Regions from separate parts of the Mesorhizobium sp. P3_A2 genome, predicted to be linked through region 3. Evidence: predicted binding sites of a transcription regulator. Region 3 holds the regulator's gene; each other region holds the start of a gene.
The links. The regulator PhoB, encoded in region 3, activates phosphate uptake and scavenging genes when phosphate is short. The targets are predictions, from matches to a motif close to TGTCATNNANCTGTCAT.

Region 1: the regulator PhoB is predicted to act here: its motif matches at 3,235-3,251, upstream of olsB (l-ornithine N(alpha)-acyltransferase).
Region 2: the regulator PhoB is predicted to act here: its motif matches at 2,298-2,314, upstream of AC1DXM_RS14890 (ceramide glucosyltransferase).

Annotation. Positions count from the first base shown of each region.
Region 1 is NZ_JBFUGC010000004.1:396,849-404,051, reverse strand. It holds gene AC1DXM_RS12330 (fatty acid desaturase) at 1-303, opposite strand, end outside; gene AC1DXM_RS12325 (hypothetical protein) at 388-588, opposite strand; gene grpE (nucleotide exchange factor GrpE) at 828-1,457, shown strand; gene AC1DXM_RS12315 (trimeric intracellular cation channel family protein) at 1,567-2,199, shown strand; gene olsB (l-ornithine N(alpha)-acyltransferase) at 2,296-3,171, opposite strand; gene AC1DXM_RS12305 (response regulator) at 3,348-5,639, opposite strand; gene acuI (acrylyl-CoA reductase (NADPH)) at 5,784-6,773, opposite strand; gene lspA (signal peptidase II) at 6,857-7,203, opposite strand, start outside.
Region 2 is NZ_JBFUGC010000005.1:425,843-433,045, forward strand. It holds gene argF (ornithine carbamoyltransferase) at 1-432, shown strand, start outside; gene AC1DXM_RS14880 (Hsp33 family molecular chaperone) at 545-1,576, shown strand; gene apaG (Co2+/Mg2+ efflux protein ApaG) at 1,819-2,211, opposite strand; gene AC1DXM_RS14890 (ceramide glucosyltransferase) at 2,420-3,574, shown strand; gene AC1DXM_RS14895 (O-succinylhomoserine sulfhydrylase) at 3,614-4,804, opposite strand; SAM riboswitch at 4,862-4,939, opposite strand; gene AC1DXM_RS14900 (2'-deoxycytidine 5'-triphosphate deaminase) at 5,079-6,173, shown strand; gene AC1DXM_RS14905 (ABC transporter substrate-binding protein) at 6,276-7,046, shown strand.
Region 3 is NZ_JBFUGC010000009.1:107,763-114,965, reverse strand. It holds gene AC1DXM_RS21115 (ATP-binding cassette domain-containing protein) at 1-759, opposite strand, end outside; gene AC1DXM_RS21110 (sugar ABC transporter permease) at 773-2,104, opposite strand; gene xylF (D-xylose ABC transporter substrate-binding protein) at 2,255-3,295, opposite strand; gene AC1DXM_RS21100 (ROK family protein) at 3,568-4,803, shown strand; gene phoB (phosphate regulon transcriptional regulator PhoB) at 4,835-5,524, opposite strand; gene phoU (phosphate signaling complex protein PhoU) at 5,541-6,245, opposite strand; gene pstB (phosphate ABC transporter ATP-binding protein PstB) at 6,287-7,111, opposite strand; gene pstA (phosphate ABC transporter permease PstA) at 7,129-7,203, opposite strand, start outside.

The DNA of each region.
Region 1 (7,203 bases), on a different contig from region 3:
GCCGAGCGCACGGCCGATCCAGTCGTCGGCGGTGCGGTTGGCGAAGAAGGAGCCGTGGCCGCAATCGTGCTGGATCATGAAGATCCGCACCAGAAAGCCGGCGGCAGGAAGGATGAGGATCAGGCCCCACCAGTGGCCGTAGGAATAGGCGGCCGAAGAGAGCGCCCACAGCGTGGCGAAAGGGATGAGGGTGATGGCCAGTTCTAGGGTACTGCGCCGCCGGTCAGGCTTCTTGTAGCGCGCCAGAATCTTCAACCAGGCGCGCTTGCTGTTGGCGGCCGTCTCGGGGGAAATCATGTTCATCAGGAAGCATAGGCGTGGCTTGCCGTTGCCGCAAGGTACAGCTCACGCAAAATTACTGCGCGTAATTGTCGCGCGATAGCGTCGCTATTGCCGGCGTTGCCCGCCTGCCACGCTGGCTTCTATGCCGTCCAGACGGTCGAGCAGGTCCCGAAAATGCTCCGGAATGTCGGCCTCGGTGCGGAATGCCGGCAAGCTGCGCAGGAAGCGCTTCGTTGCCTCGGTGCCGAACTGGCGCTTGATATCGCCGGCGAGCTCTTCGCTCCTGTTGCCATTGTTGCCTGTCATTGTCCCAAAATCCTGTGTTGGCTTCGAAACTCTTCCAGCCACGGAATGGTTCCCCCATAGCGGGGTATTGGCAAGCAAAGCCGGCAATCACGGTAAAATTTGAATTAATTTCGAAAGACCTTCGCGATCCGTGCCAAGGTCCTCCGAACGGCCCCGAGCATCGCTTGCCCCTTGATTTTTGACCGCCAAACCTCGATATCGGGCGCAAATCCAAACCATTCGAATGACGGGAAACGGCGATGAGCGACCAGGCAAAAGACGAACGCGCGCCCGAGGATATCGAAACGGCCGAGGCCGAGCGGACGCAAGGCGGCATCGACGGCGACTATGAAGCGCTGGTGCGGCTGCTGAAGGAAAATGAAGAGCTGAAGGACCGCGCGCTGCGCGTGGCGGCCGAGATGGAGAATCTGCGCCGCCGCACCGCCCGCGACGTGCATGACGCGCGCGCCTATGCGGTGGCCAATTTTGCCCGCGACATGCTGTCGGTGTCGGACAATCTGCGCCGCGCGCTCGATGCCATCCCGGCCGAGGCCAAGGCAGCCGGAGATGCCGGCTTCAAGGCGCTGATCGACGGCGTCGAGATCACCGAGCGCGCCATGCTGTCGGCGCTGGAACGGCACGGGGTTAAGAAGCTCGAGCCGGAAGGCGAGAAGTTCGACCCGAATTTCCATCAGGCGATGTTCGAGGTGCCCAATCCCGACGTGCCAGCCAACACCGTGGTCCAGGTCGTGCAGCCGGGCTATTCGATCGGCGAGCGCGTGCTGCGGCCCGCCATGGTCGGCGTCGCCAAGGGCGGCCCCAAGATCGCGGCAGCCGAGGCCCCTGTCGAGCCAGGCCCGGTGAACGAGCAGGCCGAGAAGGATGCGTAGCTAAGGCAATAGGGCAGTAGGGCAGTAGGGAAAGGCAGCCGTACCAACGGTGCGGCTTCGTGCTAAACATACTGCCCTACTGCCCTATTCCCTTACTCCCTGGCCTGCCATGAACGCCATCGACCTGCTCGACTATGCTGGCGTCGCCGTCTTTGCGGCGACCGGGGCGCTGGCGGCTTCGCGCAAGCAGCTCGACATTATCGGCTTCCTGTTCCTTGCCAGCGTCACCGGCATCGGCGGCGGCACACTGCGCGACGTCATCCTCAACCTGCCCGTCTTTTGGGTCAGCAACTCAGGCTATGTGCTGATCTGCGCGGCGGTTGCGGTGCTGGTCTTCTTCTTCGCCCATCGCGTCGACTCGCGCTGGAAATGGCTGCTCTGGCTCGACGCCATCGGATTGGCGGCCTTTTCCGTGATGGGCGCGGCCAAGGGGCTGGCTATCACCGGTTCCCCGGTCGTCGCCGTCATTATGGGCGTGCTGACCGCCACATTCGGCGGCATTCTGCGCGATCTGCTGGCCGGCGAGCCGTCGGTGCTGCTGAGGCCCGAAATCTACGTCAGCGCGGCGCTGGCGGGTGCAGGCCTTTATACGCTGGGCGATCTTGCCGGACTGCCGCCGCTCGCCTCGGACCTTGCCGGCTTTGTCGCGGCTTTCCTGGTGCGTGGCGGCGCGCTCAAATTCGGCTGGACGTTTCCGTCCTACAAGAGCCGGCCGGGACGGCGGCCGGAGGATATTCCGTGAAAAGAGGGAATAGCGAATAGGGAGTAGCGAATAGGGAGTAGCGAATAGGGTGGCAGTCCGCAGGTTGGCGGCACAGCTCTCGCTATTCGCTCAGCGTCAAGCGGCAAACCGTTGCGCTTCGCCGCCATAATAGTTGACGTAGCGGGCGCCGATTTCCTTGACCGGCATCACCACGAACACATCGACGGTGGAGAATTCGCGGTCGATGACGCAGCCGTCGCCGATGCGGGCGCCGACGCGCAGATAGCCCTTGACCAGCGGCGGCATGGCCGCGATCGCCGCCTTGGCGTTTACCGCCTCGATCGGCATCAGGTCCATCGAGCAATAGCGCCCGGACACAGCCCGCACATCCCAGGCTGAGTTGGTGCGGCAGTGATGGGCAAGATAGGTAAGCGCCTCGGCATGCGCCGCCGGCACCGTGCCGTGGAACGACGCACAGCCGGTCATCACACCGATCTCATAGTGCTTGATATAGGCCCAGATGCCTTGCCACAGCGCCTCGATGGTGCGCTTGGAGCGGTATTCCTTAAGAACGCAGGAGCGGCCGAGCTCAAGGAAGCGCTGTCCGGGATGACGGGCAATCAGCTTTGTCAGCTCGAACTCGCCTTCGGAATAGAAGCCGCCGGCGGTCGCCGCGATTTCTTGCCGCAGCAGCCGATAAGTGCCGACGATGCGGCGATGCTCGGGTCCGGAAATCGAGGTGTCCAGCACCAGCAGATGGTCGCAGAGCGGGTCGAAACGGTCGGCGTCGCGCCGATCCTGTGCCTGGAACAGGTCCTTCCTGGCGCCAAGCTCGTCATAAAATACCCGGTAGCGCACTTCCTGCGCGGCAGCGATCTCGGCTTCGTTGCGGGCAAGCCGCACTTCGAGATTGCCGATCCGGCCCAGCGGTGCGCCTGTTGCGACGGCACCGGCGTTACGCGCGGCGAGCAAAGCACCGCCTGCGTTGGGCCGAGTGTCACATTCCGGCATAACTGTATGCACGAGTGATTCTCCTTCGAGCCATCCCTCTTGGCACGGGGATACGGTGTAGGTGCAACAGGATTGTGACAGTACCGTGATACGGCGCAGCGGGCAATACTTCGTCGGCTGGCGAAAACCCTCAACCGGCTACCTTACGTGACAGCATAGAGCACGTTGGAGCGGCCTCAGGCGGCCACCTGGCCTTCGACGGCATGGACCAGCGCGTCGGGGTCCAGCGGCTTGGTGACGAAGCCGCTGGCGCCATGGGCAAGCACTGTGTGGCGGGTCTTTTCCTGGCTGTCGGCCGAAAGCACCATGATCGGAACCGGCGGCACGGCCATTTCTTCCTCGTGGCGGCGGATGGCCGCGATTGCGTCCAGCCCGTCCATGACCGGCATGTGCAGATCCATCAGCACCACGTCGAAACGGTGTTTCAGCCCGGCTTCGGTGATTGCCTCGACCGCGGCCTTGCCGTTGCCGACGACTTTGACCCGATGCCCTGCCTTCAAGAGGGTGGCGCGGGCCAGCATGGCGTTGATGTCGTTGTCTTCGGCAATCAGCACCGACAGGCCTTGATGGCGCGCGCCAGCGGCGCGAAGCGACGACGCGCCGCTTTTTTCCGGGTTCTTGGGCAGGGGTAAAGCAGGAGCATGGCTGGTCAACAACACGCGCAGCAGCGTTTCGCCGCGCACCGGCCTTGCCAGGAAGGTGGCGTAGCCGCTGGCGCGGAATTCGCCAAGCATGCCGCGGTCGGTCGGCGCGATCAGCGTGATCGCCTCGCAATCGGCAAAGCCGCTCTGGCGCAGGCGCTTGAGCAGCCTGCCGTCGCTATCTTCCATGGCGGCGTCGATCAACAGCGCGTCGCAATGTTCGGCGAAAGGCGTCGCCTGGGACGCGGTCGCGGCAACATCGACGGCGCCGCCATGGGCGCGGATGGCACGGGCGATAGCATCGGCCTCTACAGCGTTCTTCGACACGATGACGGCGCGCCGGCCGGCGAGGATATTCTGCCGGTTCTGCGGCGCTTCGGTGGCTCCTGTGGCCGGGAGTTCGAAGACGAATTCCGATCCCTCGCCAAGCCGGCTCGACACTGAAATGGCGCCGCCCATGGCGGTCACCAGGCGCCTCGATATGGCAAGGCCGAGGCCGGCGCCGCCATGGGTGCGGGTCGAGGTGCCGTCGGACTGTTCGAATTCCTCGAAGATGCGCTCCATGTCTTCTTCGCGCAGGCCAGGGCCGGTGTCGGCGACGGTGAAGCAGATGCGGTCGCTGGTCTCGGTGCGGGCCCGTGCAACGGAAACCAGCACGCCGCCGGCGTCGGTGAACTTGATCGCGTTTCCGATGAGGTTGAGCAGCACTTGCCTCACTCTTCCCGGATCGGCCATGATCATCTGCGGCACGTCGGGCTCGACATGACAGCCCAGGCCGATGTTCTTGGCGAAGGCTTTCGCCGCCATCAGTTCGATGATGTTGTCGGCGATCTCGCGCAAAGATGTCGGCTGCGGCTCCGGGTCGAAGCGGCCGGCCTCGATCTTGGAATAGTCGAGCAGGTCCTCGATGAGCGCCAAAAGCGCGCTGGCCGAGGTCGAGACGGCGCTGACATAGGTGCGCTGCTCCGGCGACAGATTGGTGTCGGCCAGTAGCTTGGCCATCCCCATGATGCCGTTCATCGGCGTGCGTATCTCATGGCTGACGGTGGCGAGGAAGCGCGACTTTGCCTGGCTGGCATATTCGGCGCGCTCGCGCGCGGTGATGAGCGAGGATTCGGCGCGCTTGCGGGCGGTGATGTCGCGGGCAATCGCCCGGTGCGAAACGGCGCCGCTGTCCTTGTCGCGCACCGACAGTTCGATCCACGAAAACCAGCGCGGACCGTTCGGCGTGCGGATGGAGACGTCGGTGGAACTCAGGCATTCGTGATCCGAAAAGGCGGCGTCGGGAACGATCCCGACATCGATGCCGAGGTCAGCCAGCGTCCTGCCGGCAAGATCGCGCTGATCGATTCCGACGAGGCTGGCGAAAACCTTGTTGGCATAGACGACGTGGCCGTCGCGGTCGCGATGGACGACGAGATCGCCGAGCGCATCGATCAAGCCGCGAAAACGCTCCTCGCTCTCCTGCATCTCCCACATGCGGTCGGCCAGCGTCTCGATCTCGGCGCGGCTGCGGGCGGCGGTTTCGTCGAGCAAGGCCGTCGCGCGGTGGACGGTGTGGCGGCTGCGCAGGTGCATGGCGACGCCGCCAAGGCCGGTCGCCAGCAGGCAGAGCGTGATGAAGATCGGCGCGCCGGTGAGGTGGGACAGGCCCGCCAGCACGATACTGGCGACGACGGTCAGGAACAGCAGGCCCTCGTGCGTGGCGCGCGGAAAATCCGGCGCCAGCGGCGGCGGGACAACATGCTGCCGCTTCGGCGTCGCCGGGCTCGGCCCGTCGACGCTCTCGGCACGGTTCTTCTCTTTCCTGGCGGACTCCGCGATCATGCGAAAATCCTTACCAGATAGAGATTATGGAAAAGCGCGGCGGATCGTTCGAATTTTAGCGGTCGTGCATTTTTGGCGGTTTTCCGCATCGCAGGATCTTTTCCGAAAACCGGATTCCACTTTTCGGGATCATGCTTCGGAGCCTCACATATCCACGACCACGCGCCCCCTGATCTTACCCTCGACGATGTCGTGAGCGGCGGCGATGATGCCGTCGAAGCCGATGGTCGTCGACAGGCCGGCGAGCTTTTCCAGATCGAGATCGCTGCCGATGCGGCGCCAGGCTTCGAGGCGCACCGCCTTGGGCGCCATTACCGAATCGATGCCGAGCAGCGAGACGCCGCGCAGGATGAAGGGTGCGACGCTCGACGGCAGGTCCATGCCACCGGCCAGGCCGCAGGCGGCAACCGCGCCGCCATAGGCGGTCATCGACAGCACATTGGCCAGAGTGTGGCTGCCGACGGCATCGATGCCGCCGGCCCAGCGCTCCTTGGCCAGCGGCTTGGCCGGCTGGGAGAGTTCGTCGCGCGAAATCACTTCGGCGGCACCGAGGTCGATCAGATAGGGGCTCTCGGCGTTGCGGCCCGTCGAAGCGATGACATGGTAGCCGAGGCTGGACAGGATCGAGACCGCGACCGAGCCGACGCCGCCGGCGGCACCCGTCACCACCACCGGACCGCGATCCGGCAGGATGCCGTGCCGCTCCAGCGCCATGACGCACAGCATCGCCGTATAGCCGGCGGTGCCGACCGCCATCGCATCATGCGCGCTGATGCCGTCGGGCAACGGCACCAGCCAGTCGCCCTTGACGCGCGCGCGCCCGGCATAGGCGCCGAAATGCGTTTCGCCGACACCCCAGCCGTTGAGGATTACCTTGTCGCCCTTGCGCCAGTCGGCGTGCGATGAGGAGATCACGGTGCCGGCGAAGTCGATGCCCGGCACCAGCGGCCAGCTGCGGATCACCGGCGCCTTGCCCGTGATGGCCAGCCCGTCCTTGTAGTTGACCGTCGTCGCCTCGACCGCGACGGTGACATCGCCTTCCATCAGATCGGCTTCGCCGAGGTCGACGATCTCGACCGACTGCTTCTTTTCGGCGTCGCGCGAAACGAGGATGGCTTTGAAGGTTTCGGACACTTTTTTCTCCTCGGTCAGGCAAAGTCTCGCCGGACTGTGCGGCGACCGTCCGGCGCGGTCAATTGGTCAAAAGAGGCGGCCGTTCAAGCGTCGGGGCTTTGCGGCTTGGCCTCGCGCCACCAGCCGATGAACTCGTCGAAGACGACCAGTGCTGCACCCACCGAAATGAAGGCGTCGGCGAGGTTGAAGACGGCGAAGGACCAGACCGGCGTGTGGAACAGTATGTAGTCGATGACGTGGCCGTAGACGGCGCGGTCGATCAGATTGCCGATGGCGCCGCCGATGATCAGCGCAAAGCCGATGCGGGACAGCACATGGCCTGCGGGGGTGCGCGTCGCCAAATAGAGCACGAAGGCAACGACCACGACGGCGATGACGACCAGTCCGGTGTCGCCGAAGGAGGAGAACATCGAGAAAGCGATGCCGGTGT
Region 2 (7,203 bases), on a different contig from region 3:
AACAATGTGCTGCATTCTCTGCTGGAGGCCTCGGCGCGGTTCCGCTTCAACCTCAATGTCGCCGTGCCGGAAGGCAGCGAGCCGGCGCAGAAGCATATCGACTGGTCGAAGACCAATGGCGGCAAGCTGCATTTCACCCGCTCGCCCGAGGAAGCCGTCGATCAAGCCGATTGCGTCGTCACCGATTGCTGGGTGTCGATGGGCCAGGAACACCGCGCCCGCGGCCACAATGTCTTCTCGCCCTATCAGGTCAATGCGGCGCTGATGGCAAGGGCCAAGCCCGACGCCCTGTTCATGCACTGCCTGCCGGCGCATCGCGGCGAGGAGGTGACCGACGAGGTCATCGACGGGCCGCATTCTGTGGTGTTCGACGAGGCCGAGAACCGGCTCCACGCCCAGAAGGCCGTGCTCGCCTGGTGTCTTGGAGCTTGAAGTGCCTTGGTGCCTGACGTGCTTGGGCGCTTGATCTGGGGCGGCGAGATGCCTATCTGCGCCGCATCACGCAAATCAAGCGCGTTTGGACGCATGCACCCCAGAGGGCGGCATGGCCGCGCCCTGGAGCTTTGTCATGTTGGAAACGCATCAAGTGACTGAACATCACCCCAAACTCGGCGAGTTCGGCTATGCCGGCGACGATCACGTCGTACCGTTCGAGGTCGGCCCGCTCGACGTTCGCGGCCGCACCGTGCAGCTCGGGCCGATGCTCGACGCCATCCTCGGCCGTCACGACTATCCCGAGCCGGTTGCCCGCCTGCTGGCCGAAGCCTGTGTGCTGACGGTGCTGCTCGGCACCTCGTTGAAGTTCGAGGGCAAATTCATCCTGCAGACCCGCACCGACGGGCCGGTCGACATGCTGGTGGCGGATTTTTCCACGCCCTCGGCATTGCGCGCCTATGCCCGCTTCGACGCCGATCGGCTGGAAGCCCTTGTGGCCGCCGGCGAGACCTCGCAGCAGACGCTGCTGGGCAGCGGCGTGCTGGCGCTGACCATCGACCAGGGCGCGCACACCCAGCGTTACCAGGGCATCGTCCAACTCGACGGCGAGACGCTGGAAGACGCCGCGCGCACTTACTTTCGCCAGTCGGAGCAGATTCCGACCGATCTCAGGCTTTCGGTGGCCAAGCTTCTGACGCCGGGCCTCGGCGGTGCGCGCGAACAGTGGCGCGCCGGCGGCATCCTGGCGCAGTTCCTGCCGCAGTCGCCCGAGCGCATGCGCGTGCCCGACATTTCGGGCGGCGACGGCGATCCACGCGATGTGACGCATGAACCGGCCGACAATTCCTGGCAGGAGTTGGTGGCGCTGCTCGGTACCATCGAGCCGACCGAGCTCATCGATCCGACCATCGGCGCCGAGCGGCTGCTTTACCGGCTGTTCCACGAACATGGCGTGCGCGTCTTCGGCGGTGTGCCGGTCACTGATCAGTGCTCATGCTCGCGCGACAAGATCCGCGGCATCCTCGAAGGCTTTTCCGCCGAAGAGATCAAGGAGAGCACCCAGGATGGCGGTATCCACGTCGCCTGCGAGTTCTGCTCGACGCAGTACGACTTCGACCCAGCGGAGTTCGCGGCTCAGTAAGGCCTCTTCCTTCTCCCCGTTTCACGGGGAGAAGGTGCCCGAAGGGCGGATGAGGGGCAGCGCGACCGTTAGTGAATGGCCGCGCATAGCCTCCGCCATATATACGTGGAAGATAATTTCATCAGTCCGGCGCCGCCTCTCATTGCCCTGCCGGGCGTTCGTCACTCGAAAAGCCAAGCAATTGGCTTTTCGCCCGCTTTGCGGACCGTTCCTCAACTCCCCGTAAACGGGGGAGAAAGACGCTAATTCACCGTCCGCCTCGTTCCCGGCAGATCCAGCGAAAACGCCGGGATGGCGATGTCGAACGTCTCGCCCCTTTTGTTGCGCATGGTGTAATGCCCGACCATGAAGCCCGACGGTGTCGAGAGCGGGCAGCCGGACGTATATTGATAGCTGTCGCCGGGATTGAGCTCGGGCTGGTCGCCGACGACGCCGGCGCCTCGCACCTCTTCGACCCGGCCGCTGCCGTCGGTGATGTGCCAGTAGCGCGACATAAGCTGCACGAACTCGTCCGACTGGTTGTCGATCGTCACCTGGTAGCCCCAGACATAGCGATTCTCCGACGGATCGGAACGATCCTCGAGATAGAACGGTCTGACCTGCACTTCGATGTTGCGCGTGACGGCGCGGTACATAGGCTGCTCCAAACGACACCAACGGACCTGTCGGCGCTCTTGCCCTACTCCCGATTAGGGTCTCATGCGCAGGTGCCGAACAACAATGTCATTTAAGTGACACATGACAATGATGGTGTGCATGAACCGTGTCGGGCGACTCAGCGCTCTGTCGAACTGTTGAAAACGGCCATTCCTGGCCGCTTTTTCCCGGAGTGACCAGATCTCGATGGAACTGACAGTCATAGCAGCGCTGCTTTCGACACTCCTGCTTCTTTCCAATCTCGCCAGCATTGTGCTCGCCTCGCTCAGCCTGAAGCGGCCGCGCCAGATTGCTCCGCCGGCCAGAAAGGCGCCGCCGGTGTCGATCGTGGTGCCGTCGCGCGGCGTCGAACCTTTTACCGAGGAGACGCTTGCCCGTGCCTTCTCGCTCGACTGGCCGCGCTACGAGCTGATCTTCTGCGTCGCCCATGCCGACGATCCGGTGGTCAAACTGATAAACCGGGCGATTGCCCGGTTTCCAAAGGTGCCGGCGCAACTGCTGATCGGCGATGACCGGGTCAGCGCCAACCCCAAGCTCAACAATTGCGTCAAGGGTTGGGTGGCGGCGCAGCACAACTGGGTCATCCTGGCCGATTCCAACGTGCTGATGCCTGTCGACTATATCCAGCATCTGATGGCGGCCTGGCGGCCGGACACCGGGCTTGTCTGCTCGACCCCGATCGGCTCGCGGCCGGACGGCTTCTGGGCCGAGGTCGAATGCGCCTTCCTCAACACGCTGCAGGCGCGCTGGCAATATGCCGGCGAGGCCCTTGGCCTCGGCTTTGCCCAGGGCAAGAGCATGCTGTGGAATAAGCCGATGCTCGACGCCAATGGCGGCATCGAGGCGCTTGCCGCCGAGATCGCCGAGGATGCCGCCGCGACCAAGCTGGTCAACGGGCTCGGCCTGCGCGTCAATCTCGTTGCCTCGCCTTTCGAACAGCCGCTCGGGCAGCGTACCTTTGCCGAGATCTGGTCGCGCCAGACGCGCTGGGCGCGGCTGCGCCGCGTCACCTTCCCGCTGTTCTACACGCCCGAGATCCTGACGGGCGTGGCGGTGCCGCTGCTGCTGGCGCTGGTCGCGGCGGCAAGCGCCGGCGTCAGCATGCCCACCACGGCTTTGTGCGTCCTGGCCTTTGCCTATGTGCCGGAATGCCTGCTGGCCTGGGCCAAGGGCTGGTATTTGTCGCCGCGCATTGTCACTGCCATGATCGTGCGCGATGTGATGCTTCCCGCCATCTGGTCGCGCGGTTGGCTCGGCGGCGCGGTCGAATGGCGCGGCAATGCCATGACCATCCGCACCAAGGCGATGACGGAACTGGAAGAGGCCTCATCGGGCGCCTGATCGACGCCCGGGCCTTTGCCTTGCTTCCTGAGCAGGCCGCTACTTCGCCGCCTTCAGCGCCTGCGCAACGTCCTCGAGCAGATCGTCCGTATCCTCCAGACCGACCGAGAGTCGGAGCGTGCCCGCCCCGATGCCGAGCTCGGCGCGCGCCTCGTCGCTGAGGTTCTTGTGCGTCGTCGTTGCCGGATGGGTGATCAGGCTCTTGGCGTCGCCGAGATTGTTGGAGATCAGCACGATGTCGAGCGCGTTCTGCAAGGCGAAGGCCGCCTGCTTGCCGCCCTTGACGTCGAGGCAGATCAGCGTCGAGCCGCCCGCCATCTGCTTCTTGACGATGTCGGCCTGCGGGTGATCGGCGCGGCCGGGATAGATGACGCGGGCGATCTGCGGCTGCCCGGCCAGGAAATCGGCGATCTTGCCGGCACTTTCCGTCTGCTGGCGCACGCGCACCGGCAGCGTCTCCAGGCCCTTCAGCAGCGTCCAGGCGTTGAAGGGCGACAGGCTCGGGCCGGTGTGGCGGAAATAGTCGTGCAAATTCTCGTCGATCCACTTCTTGTCTGACAGGATGATGCCGCCGAGACAGCGTCCCTGGCCGTCAATGTGCTTGGTCGCGGAGTAGACGACGATGTGGGCGCCGAGCTGCAAGGGCTTCTGCTGCAAGGGCGTGGCAAAGACGTTGTCGACGATCAGCCTGGCGCCGATCGAGGTGGCGAGCGATGCGACTGCGGCAATGTCGACCACTTCCAGCGTCGGGTTGGTCGGGCTCTCCAGGAAGAACAGCTTTGTGTTCGGCCTGACCGCCTTTTCCCAGTTGGCGATGTCGGTGCCGTCGACCAGCGTCGCCTCGATGCCGTATTTCGGCGCCAGCGTCTCGACCACCCAGCGGCAGGAACCGAATAGCGCGCGCGCCGCAACGATGTGGTCGCCGGCCCTGGCGCTGCACAGCAGGGCCGCCGTCACCGCAGCCATACCGGACGCGGTGGCGCGCGCGTCTTCCGCGCCTTCCAGCGCGCACATGCGCTTTTCGAACATGTCGACGGTCGGGTTGGCGTAGCGCGAATAGATGAAGCCCGGCTCCTCGCCCTTGAAACGGGCTTCGGCGGCCTGCGCCGTCTCATAGACATAGCCCTGGGTGAGGTACATCGCTTCCGACGTTTCGCCGAACTGGGAACGCAGCGTTCCCCCGTGCACGAGTGCGGTCTGAGGCTTCCAGTTACGCTTCTTGGTGCTCATCGCTTTTGTTCCAGACACAAAAAAACCGGCCGCGAAAGTCGCAACCGGTCCATACGGCCTTGCGGCCCGACGGTCCTTTAGCGACTTGTTTAACGTGGCTGCAAGCCGACCGGCCAAATCACCACGGGATAACGACCCTTTAGACCTCAGCCATGCTTGCGTCAATTGCCGGCTTCATTAAGAGGTTTGTACCAAGGCAGGTTCCGCAAAAGTGTCCAGCGGTTTTGCGGGCAAGAACCTGCCTCAAAGAGCGGCCTTGGAACGGAGCCAGCCTTTGCGGCAGACAGGCATTCTTCCCGATCAGGATATTTCCGCGCTGTTTCAGTCCGGCGCGCTGAAGTCGCCGCGCGCGCTCGATTCCGACCAGGTACAGCCGGCCAGCCTCGATCTTAGGCTCGGCGACAAGGCTTTTCGCGTCCGCGCCTCCTTCCTGCCCGGCCCCAACCATAAGGTGTCGGAGAAGCTCGAGCGGCTGAAGCTGCACGAGATCAGCCTGACCGAAGGCGCGGTGCTGGAGACCGGCTGCGTCTACATCGTACCGCTGCTCGAGAGCCTCGCCCTGCCGGCCAATATTTCCGCCTCCGCCAATCCGAAGAGCTCGACCGGGCGGCTCGACATCTTCACCCGCGTCATGACCGATCGCGGCCACGAGTTCGACAAGATCGCCGCCGGCTATCATGGCCCGCTCTATCTCGAGGTCAGCCCGCGCACCTTCCCGATCGTCGTGCGCGCCGGCTCGCGCCTGTCGCAGATCCGCTTCCGCACCGGCAATGCGCTGTTGTCGGAGGCAGAGCTGAATGAATTGCACCGGGCCGAAATGCTGGTGGCGACCGAGCCGCCCAACATTTCCGGCGGCGGCATCGCGCTGTCGATCGATCTCGACGGCGATCACAACGGCCTGGTCGGCTATCGCGGCAAGCACCACACCGGCCTCGTCGACGTCGACAAGCGCGCCGCGCAGGATGCCGTCGATTTCTGGGAGCCACTCCACAAGAGCGGCGCCGGCGAACTGGTGCTCGACCCGGACGAGTTCTACATCCTGGTCAGCCGCGAGGCGGTGCATGTGCCGCCGCTCTACGCCGCCGAAATGACGCCCTTCGATCCGCTGGTCGGCGAATTCCGCGTCCACTATGCCGGTTTCTTCGATCCGGGCTTCGGCCATTCGGCCGCCGGCGGCACCGGCAGCCGGGCGGTGCTCGAAGTGCGCAGCCACGAAGTGCCGTTCATCCTCGACCATGGCCAGATCGTCGGTCGGCTGGTCTACGAGCATATGCTGAAGCGGCCGCAGGCGCTCTACGGCACCGATCTCGGTTCCAACTACCAGGCGCAAGGCCTGAAACTCTCCAAGCATTTCCGCACCGCCGGCTGAACCGCGATCACGGTCAGGCAAAATACTTGCCTGTATTGGCCCGCCATGCTTGGCTGCCTGTTGGTGGCCGGCAACAGACCGGCGCGTAAGGGGAACCAGAAAATGCAGATTTCAAAATGGATCATATCGGCAGCGAGCGCCGCCATGCTGGTGATGGCGGCCGGCTCGTTGGCGCAGGCGCAGGAGAAATTGAAGATCGGCACCGAAGGCGCCTATCCGCCCTTCAACACCATTACATCTGACGGCAAGGTCGAAGGCTTCGACATCGACATTGCCAATGCGCTGTGCGCGCAAATGAAGGTCGAGTGCGAGATCGTCACCCAGGACTGGGACGGCATCATCCCGGCGCTGCAGGCGAAGAAATTCGACGCCATCATCGCTTCGATGAGCATCACCGAGGAGCGCAAGAAGCAGGTCGCCTTCACCAACAAATACTACACCACGCCGCTGGCGCTGGTAGCGCCGAAGGACAGCGACCTCGCCTCCACCGAACCGGCCGCCCTTGCCGGCAAGACGGTGGGCGCGCAGGCGTCGACCACCCAGGCCGACTACGCCCAGAATGCATACGGCAAGGCCGGTGCGGAGGCAAAACTTTATCCGACCCAGGAAGAGGCGATCACCGACCTGCAGAACGGCCGCCTCGATGCGGTGATTTCGGACAAGTTCGTGCTGATGGACTGGCTGAAGAAGGCAAGCGACGGCTGCTGCAAGCTGGTCGGCGACGTCAAGGGCACCGAGACGCAAGCCGGCATTGCCGTCCGCCTGGAAGACACGGCGCTACGCGACAAGCTCAACGCGGCGATAGACGCGATTGTTGCCGACGGCACCTACAAGAAGATCCAGGCGAAGTATTTCGATTTTGATATTTATTGAGGCTGCTAATCTCCCCCCTTGAGGGGGAGATGGCCGGCAGGCCAGAGGGGGTCGCTGCGCGTAGAACGCCAACGCCGTCTGGTGCCCGCGGAAGACGTCGGCGCTCCACGCGCGACGACCCCCTCTGTCGCCTTCGGCGACATCTCCCCACAAGGGG
Region 3 (7,203 bases):
GCCAGGCGGACACTTGCCGAGGATGATCATGCCGAGCACCTCGTCCTGGGTGACGTCGGTGGTGCGTGCAGTGCCTACGACCTGGCCGTTCTTCATCACGCAGACGCGGTCGGCAAGCTCGAACACGTCGTGGATGTCGTGGCTGATCAGGAAGATGCCGATGCCGTCGGCCTTGAGTTGCTTGACCAGTTCACCGACCTGCGCCGTTTCCTGCGGACCAAGGGCCGCCGTCGGTTCGTCCATGATCAGGATGCGGGCGTTGAACAGGATGGCGCGCGCGATCGCCACCGATTGGCGCTGGCCGCCCGACAGCTTGATCACCGGCTCCTTGAAGCGCTGGAAACGCGGATTGAGCCGGCCCATGACCTTGCGCGCCTCGGCTTCCATGGCGACATCGTCGAGCGTGCCCCAGCCGGTCATCAGCTCGCGGCCGAGGAAGAGGTTGGCGGCGGCGTCGACATTGTCGGCCAGCGCCAGCGTCTGATAGATGGTTTCGATGCCGTATTTCTTGGCGTCGCGGGGGTTGGAGATCGAAGCCTCCTGGCCGTTGACGAAGATCTGGCCCGCGTCGCGCTTGTAGGCGCCCGACAGAATCTTGATCAGGGTCGACTTGCCGGCGCCGTTATGGCCGAGCAGCGCCACGACCTCGCCCGGGAAAAGATCGATGGACGCATCGTCGACGGCGCGGATGCCGCCGAAGGCGATCGAGATGTTGCGCATGTCGATCAGCGCTGTGCCCGTGGGAGCAGTTTTTTCCATGATCGTTCCTCCCCTAGACCCGCTTGCGGTAGACGGTGTCGAGCCACACGGCGATGACCAGCACGGCGCCAACGACGATGCTCTGCAGCGGCGAGTCGATGCCGAGCAGCACCATGCCGGATTGCAGCGACTGCATCAGAAGCGCGCCGAGCATGGCGCCCATCACCGTTCCGGCGCCGCCGGCCAGCGACGTGCCGCCGATGACGGCGGCGGCGATGACCAGCAGCTCGTCCAGCGTGCCCAGCGCGTTGGTCGACGCGTTGAGGCGGGCCGACGAGATCGCCGCGCTGATCGCCGCCAGCACCCCCATGATCATGAACACCTTCATGGTCACCCAGCGCGTGTTGATGCCGGCAAGTTCTGCTGCTTCCGGATTGCCACCGATGGCGAAGACATAGCGGCCGAAACGCGTGCGCTTGGTGATGAAGGTCATGATGATGCCCGTGGCCACCGCCATCAGCACCGGTATGGCGATGCCATGCGCGATAAACAGCCCGCCTTCGGGAAGGGTGATGCCGTTCTGCAGCGCATACTGGCGCACGATGCCGATCGGCCATGGATAGGAATTGGCGATCCAGACGGCGCCGAGGATGGCCGCGCAAGCGACCACGCCAAGCAAGATCTCAGCCCACACGGGGCGCAGCGGAAAGCTGAACCGCTTGCGCTGCGAGCGGCCGTTGAGCAGCGCGAAGGCAACCGCCGCACAGGCGACGATGCCGACGATCCAGCTGGCGGTAGCGCCGATCGAGCCGCGTGGTCCGCCACCCATCAGCTGGAAGGTGGCGTCGAGCGGCGCGACCGTGCGCCCGCTGGTGATCAGCCACGCCATGCCGCGCCACACCAGTAGGCCGCCCAGCGTCACGATGAAAGCCGGAACCTCCATATAGGCGATGATGAAGCCCTGGAACGCGCCGATCAGCAGACCAAGCATCACGCCGGCGGCCAGCGCGATGATCCAGAGCCAGGGATTTCCGAGCTGGAAGCCGATGACGCGAATGAGGAATTCGGCCTGCGCCACGCCCATGACCATACCGATCACGCCTTCGACGGAGCCAACCGAAAGGTCGATGTTGCGCATGACGATGACCAGCACCATGCCGGTCGCCATGATCGCGACCGAGGAGGTCTGCACCGACAGGTTCCACAGATTGCGTGGCGTCAGGAAAAGCCCGCCCGACAGGATGTGTATGCCGACCCAGATGACCAGCAGGGCGCCGACCATGCCGAGCATGCGCGTGTCGAGTTCGGTAGCCTTGAGGAACCGCCCGACGGCGCTGAGCTCGGATGCGCGCGCCCGGTCCGCGGCAGTGCTGGCGACCGGCTGATTAGAGGTCGTGTCGGTCATGCTATCCTCCCACCGGTTTGCCGTCTGGCGCGGATGCCGGAACATGGATGCTATTTGCTTTCCGTGGTCATTTGAAGCGGAAAGCCCTTGGAGAAACGCCGCGGCTTTTGGGCCGCGGCGCCGAGATTTCGAACCGATAGCGGTCCGGTTTTAGTTGCAGGCTGCAACGCTGCCGGCAGTGACGCCGGCGCAGACTTCGTCCTTCTTGATCCAGCCGGCGTCGATGACGACGTTGAGGTTGTCCTTGGTGATCGCGACCGGGGTCAGGAACAGCGACTTGACGGTGTTGCCGCCAGGTGTGGTGAAGTCCTTGGCGCCGGCAATGTCGCTCGTCTTCTTGCCGTCGGCCAGCTGCGAGGCGATCTCGGCGGCGTTCTTGCCGAGTTCGCGCGCATCCTTCCACACGGACACGGTTTGTGTGCCGAGCGCGATGCGGTTCAGCGCGGCATGGTCGCCGTCCTGGCCGGATACCGGAACCGTGCCGGCAAGACCCTGCGCCGTCAGCGCGGCGACGACGCCACCGGCGGTGCCGTCATTGGCCGCGACCACCGCATCGACCTTGTTGTCGTTCGCGGTCAGGAACTGTTCCATGTTCTTCTGGGCATTGGCCGGCAGCCAGCCATCCGTATAGGCTTCGCCAACATTCTTGATCTTGCCGCTGTCGATGGCCTCTTTCAGCACTTCCATCGAGCCGGCGAACAGGAAATCGGCATTCGGATCGGCACCCGAGCCCTTGATGAAGACGTAGTTGCCTTCCGGCTTGGCCTTGAACACTTCGCGGGCCTGCATGCGGCCGACTTCCTTGTTGTCGAAGGTCAGATAGAAGACGTCCTTGTTCTCGATCAGACGGTCATAGCCGACGACCGGAATGCCTTCGTCCAGCGCCTTCTGCACCGCCGGGCCGATGGCCGAGGCGTCCTGCGCCAGGATGATCAGCGAGTTGGCGCCCTGCGAGATCAGGCTCTCGACGTCGGTCAACTGCTTGCCGGGATTGGACTGCGCGTCGGCGGAAATGTACTTGTCGCCGGCCGCCTCGATCGCCGCCTTCATCGCCGCTTCGTCGGTCTTCCAGCGCTCTTCCTGGAAGTTCGACCACGACACGCCGATGACCTTGTCCTTCGCCTGCGCGACCGACACCAGCGTCAGCGACATGGCGACACCCGCCAGCATGGCGGCTGCAAATCTGTTCATGATAATCCTCCCTGCGCCGCGCGCGGCGCGACAAAACTGGCCCGAAGGCCGGCACACAGAGGCTCTATTTTTTCGAGCCTCGAAAAAATACTGGTCCAACGGCGAGGCGCTGTCAACATCGATTCTGATGGATTCTGATGGCTTCGCCGAATTTTTTCGAGACCCGCAATAAACAATGACAGCGCGGCCTGCTTCTGCCAATATTTGGCTGGCACCACCAAATGCCTCCACTATCATGAGGCGCGAGGAGGACCGGGAGGAAAACAAAAACGATGTCGGTTGGAATCCGCCACGATGATCTGCGTCGTCGCAACCGCGCGATGGTGATTTCGGCCGTGCGCCGGGCCGGCCAGCCGTCGCGGACCGAGATTGCGGCGACCACAGGCCTCAGCCATTCGACCATATCGGCGATCTCGTCTGATCTGATTCAAGAAGGCATCCTGGCCGAGAGCAAGCCTGGCGAGACCGGTGCGCTGAAGCGCGGCCGGCCTCAGGTCGGCCTTGGCCTCAACCCGGAGGCCGCCGCGGTGATGACCGTGGTGCTGTCGCTGAATTTCCTTTCCGTCACCGTCATCGACTATGCCGGCCAGGTGGTCGCCGAGGAGCAGCGCCGGCTGGATACGCTGACCATGCCGCGCGACGAGTTGATCGGCGAATGCACGGCAATCGTGCGGCGGCGGCTCGAGGATCCAGACCTCGATGTTCAGAGCATCGCCCGCATTGCCATGGGCATCCAGGGCATCACCGATTCGCAGGCGCGCGCCATGCTGTGGTCGCCGATCACGCCGCTGACCGACATTGCCTTCGCCGACATACTGGAAGCGGAATTCGGCATTCCGGCCACCATGGAAAACGATTGCAACATGATGGCAGTGGCGCTGCAATGGCGCCAGCCTGAGCGCTACCGCGACAATTTCATCGCTATCCTGCTCTCGCATGGCATCGGCATGGGGCTGGTGCTGAAGGGCGCGCTGTTCACCGGCACCCATTCCTCGGGCGGCGAGTTCGGCCACATGATCCACCGGCCCGGGGGCGCGCTGTGCCGTTGCGGGCGGCGCGGCTGCGTCGAGGCCTATGCCGGCAACTACGCCATCTGGCGCAGCGCCAAAATGATGAGCGAGGATGCCGAACCGGTCGATGTCGGCGACGCCGACATGCGGGCGCTCGCCGCACGTGCCCGCGAGACCGATGGCCCCGAGCGCGAAGCCTACCGCAAGGCCGGCGAGGCGCTTGGCTTCGGCCTCGGCAGCCTGTTCGCGCTGATCGATCCAGCACCTGTCGCCATGGTCGGAGTCAGCGCCGCCGCGTTCGATCTGATCGAACCGGCATTGCGCGAAGCGATTGCTCAGACCGCCGGCGGCCAGCACTCGAAATCGATCTCCTTCGACACCGAGCCCAACGAACTGCCGCTGATCCGCGAAGGCTGCGCCATGCGCGCGCTCAGCTTCGTCGACCAAGAGATTTTCGCACCGGGGATTCAAGCGAAGACGGGCAAGCACGTCGCCTGAGAGGGCCGGCGACGGCACGGCGCGCCGGGCCTTAGTCTTCCCGGATTGCGTAGCCAGCGCCGCGGATGGTGCGGATCACATCGGGCATGCGACCATTGTTGACCGCCTTGCGCAGGCGCCCGACATGCACGTCGACGGTGCGCTCGTCGATATAGATCGTCTCGCCCCAGACATTGTCGAGCAGCTGGCTGCGCGAGAACACGCGGCCGGGATGGCGCATCATGAATTCGAGCAGGCGGAACTCGGTCGGTCCGAGCCTGATTTCGCTCTTCTTGCGGTAAACGCGGTGCGATTCACGATCGAGCACGATGTCGCCGACCTTGAGCACGCTGGAGAGCACTTCCGGCTTGGCGCGGCGCAGCAGCGCTTTCACGCGCGCCATGAACTCCGGCGTGGAAAACGGCTTGACCAGATAGTCGTCGGCGCCGGTGGACAGGCCACGCACACGGTCGCTCTCCTCGCCACGCGCGGTCAGCATGATGATCGGCAGCCGTTCGGTCTCGGGCCGCATGCGCAGCCGCCGGCAGAGCTCGATGCCGGACACCGCCGGCACCATCCAGTCGAGCACCAGCAGGTCGGGAACGTTTTCCTGCAGCCGGATTTCGGCCTCGTCGCCGCGCGTCACCACCTCGACCTGGTAGCCTTCGGATTCGAGGTTGTAGCGGAGAAGCACGCCCAGCGGCTCCTCGTCCTCCACGACCATGATGCGTGGCGCGATCATCAGCAGTTCACCCTTGTCAGGCCGAAGTGGCCATCGCCGTCTCGTCCTGCTTCGGGCGATTGGCGGGCAATTGCTGGCCGGTCAGCACATAATACGCATTTTCAGCGATGTTGGTGACATGATCACCGATGCGCTCCAGATTCTTGGCGCAGAACAGGAGATGCGTGCAGGCGGTGATGTTGCGCGGGTCTTCCATCATGTAGGTCAAGAGTTCACGAAACACCGACGTGTATTTGACGTCGATACGTTCGTCCTCATTCCTGAGCTTTGCCAGTGCTGCCGCATCCGCGGCGGCATATTCCTCGACCACCCCTTGCACCTGGATCAGCACCAGCTGCGCCATCGCATCGATGGAATGCGAGAGGTCGCGCGGCGTGACGCTGAGGCCCACGGTGCCGACGCGCTTGGCGATGTTCTTGGCGAGATCGCCGATGCGCTCGAGGTCTCCGGCCATGCGGATCGAGCCGACCACGGCACGCAGATCGTTGGCCATCGGCTGGCGCTTGGCGATGAGCGTGATGGCGCGATCGTCGAGTTCCCGCTGGCGCGCGTCCATGATGGCGTCGTCGGACACGACACGTTGCGCCAGCGCATTGTCGGAATTGAGCAACGCTTTGGTCGAGCCGCTGACCATCGACCCGGCCAGATCGCCCATGTCGCGGATCAGCTTGCTGATCTGGCCCAACTCTTCATCGAAGGAGGCGACGGTATGTTCACCCATGATCCTGATCCTCGTGCCTGAAAATTCAACCGCTGGACGGCTCAGCCGAAGCGGCCGGTAATGTAGTCCTGGGTGCGCTTGTCGTCGGGATTGGTGAACATCTTGTCGGTGGCGCCCTCCTCGACGAGGTAGCCGAGGTGGAACATCGCCGTGCGCTGCGACACGCGCGCCGCCTGCTGCATCGAGTGGGTGACGATGACGATCGTGTAATTCTGGCGCAGCTCGTCGATCAGCTCCTCGACACGTGCGGTGGCGATCGGGTCGAGCGCCGAGCAGGGTTCGTCCATCAGGATCACTTCCGGCGACACCGCAATGGCGCGCGCGATGCACAGGCGCTGCTGCTGGCCGCCGGACAGTCCGGTGCCGGGCTCCTGCAGGCGGTCCTTGACCTCGTTCCAGATCGCCGCCTTCTTCAAGCTCGACTCGACGATCTGGTCCATGTCGGACTTGCGCTTGGCCAGCCCATGGATGCGCGGGCCGTAGGCAACGTTCTCGTAGATCGACTTCGGGAAAGGATTGGGCTTCTGGAACACCATGCCGACGCGAGCCCTGAGTTCGACGACGTCGATGTTCTTGTCGTAGATATCGTCCTCGTCGAGCGTGATCTTGCCGGTCACCCGCGCCGAATCGATGGTGTCGTTCATGCGGTTGAGGCAGCGCAGGAAGGTCGACTTGCCGCAGCCGGACGGGCCGATCAGCGCCGTCACCTGGTTCTGGCGGACGTCGAGATTGACGTCGAACAGCGCCTGCTTCTCGCCGTAGAACACGCCGACCTTGTCGCCGCGCATCTTGATGACTTCGTTCGATTTGGCGTTCATTTTGTCGCCCACTGCGTTTTCAAGGGACTGTTCGGTCATGATGTTCATACCAAATTGCCTTTTTTCTACCAGCGCCGCTCGAACCGGCGCCGAAGCACGATCGCGGTGATGTTCATGGCCATGAGGAAGACGAGCAGAAT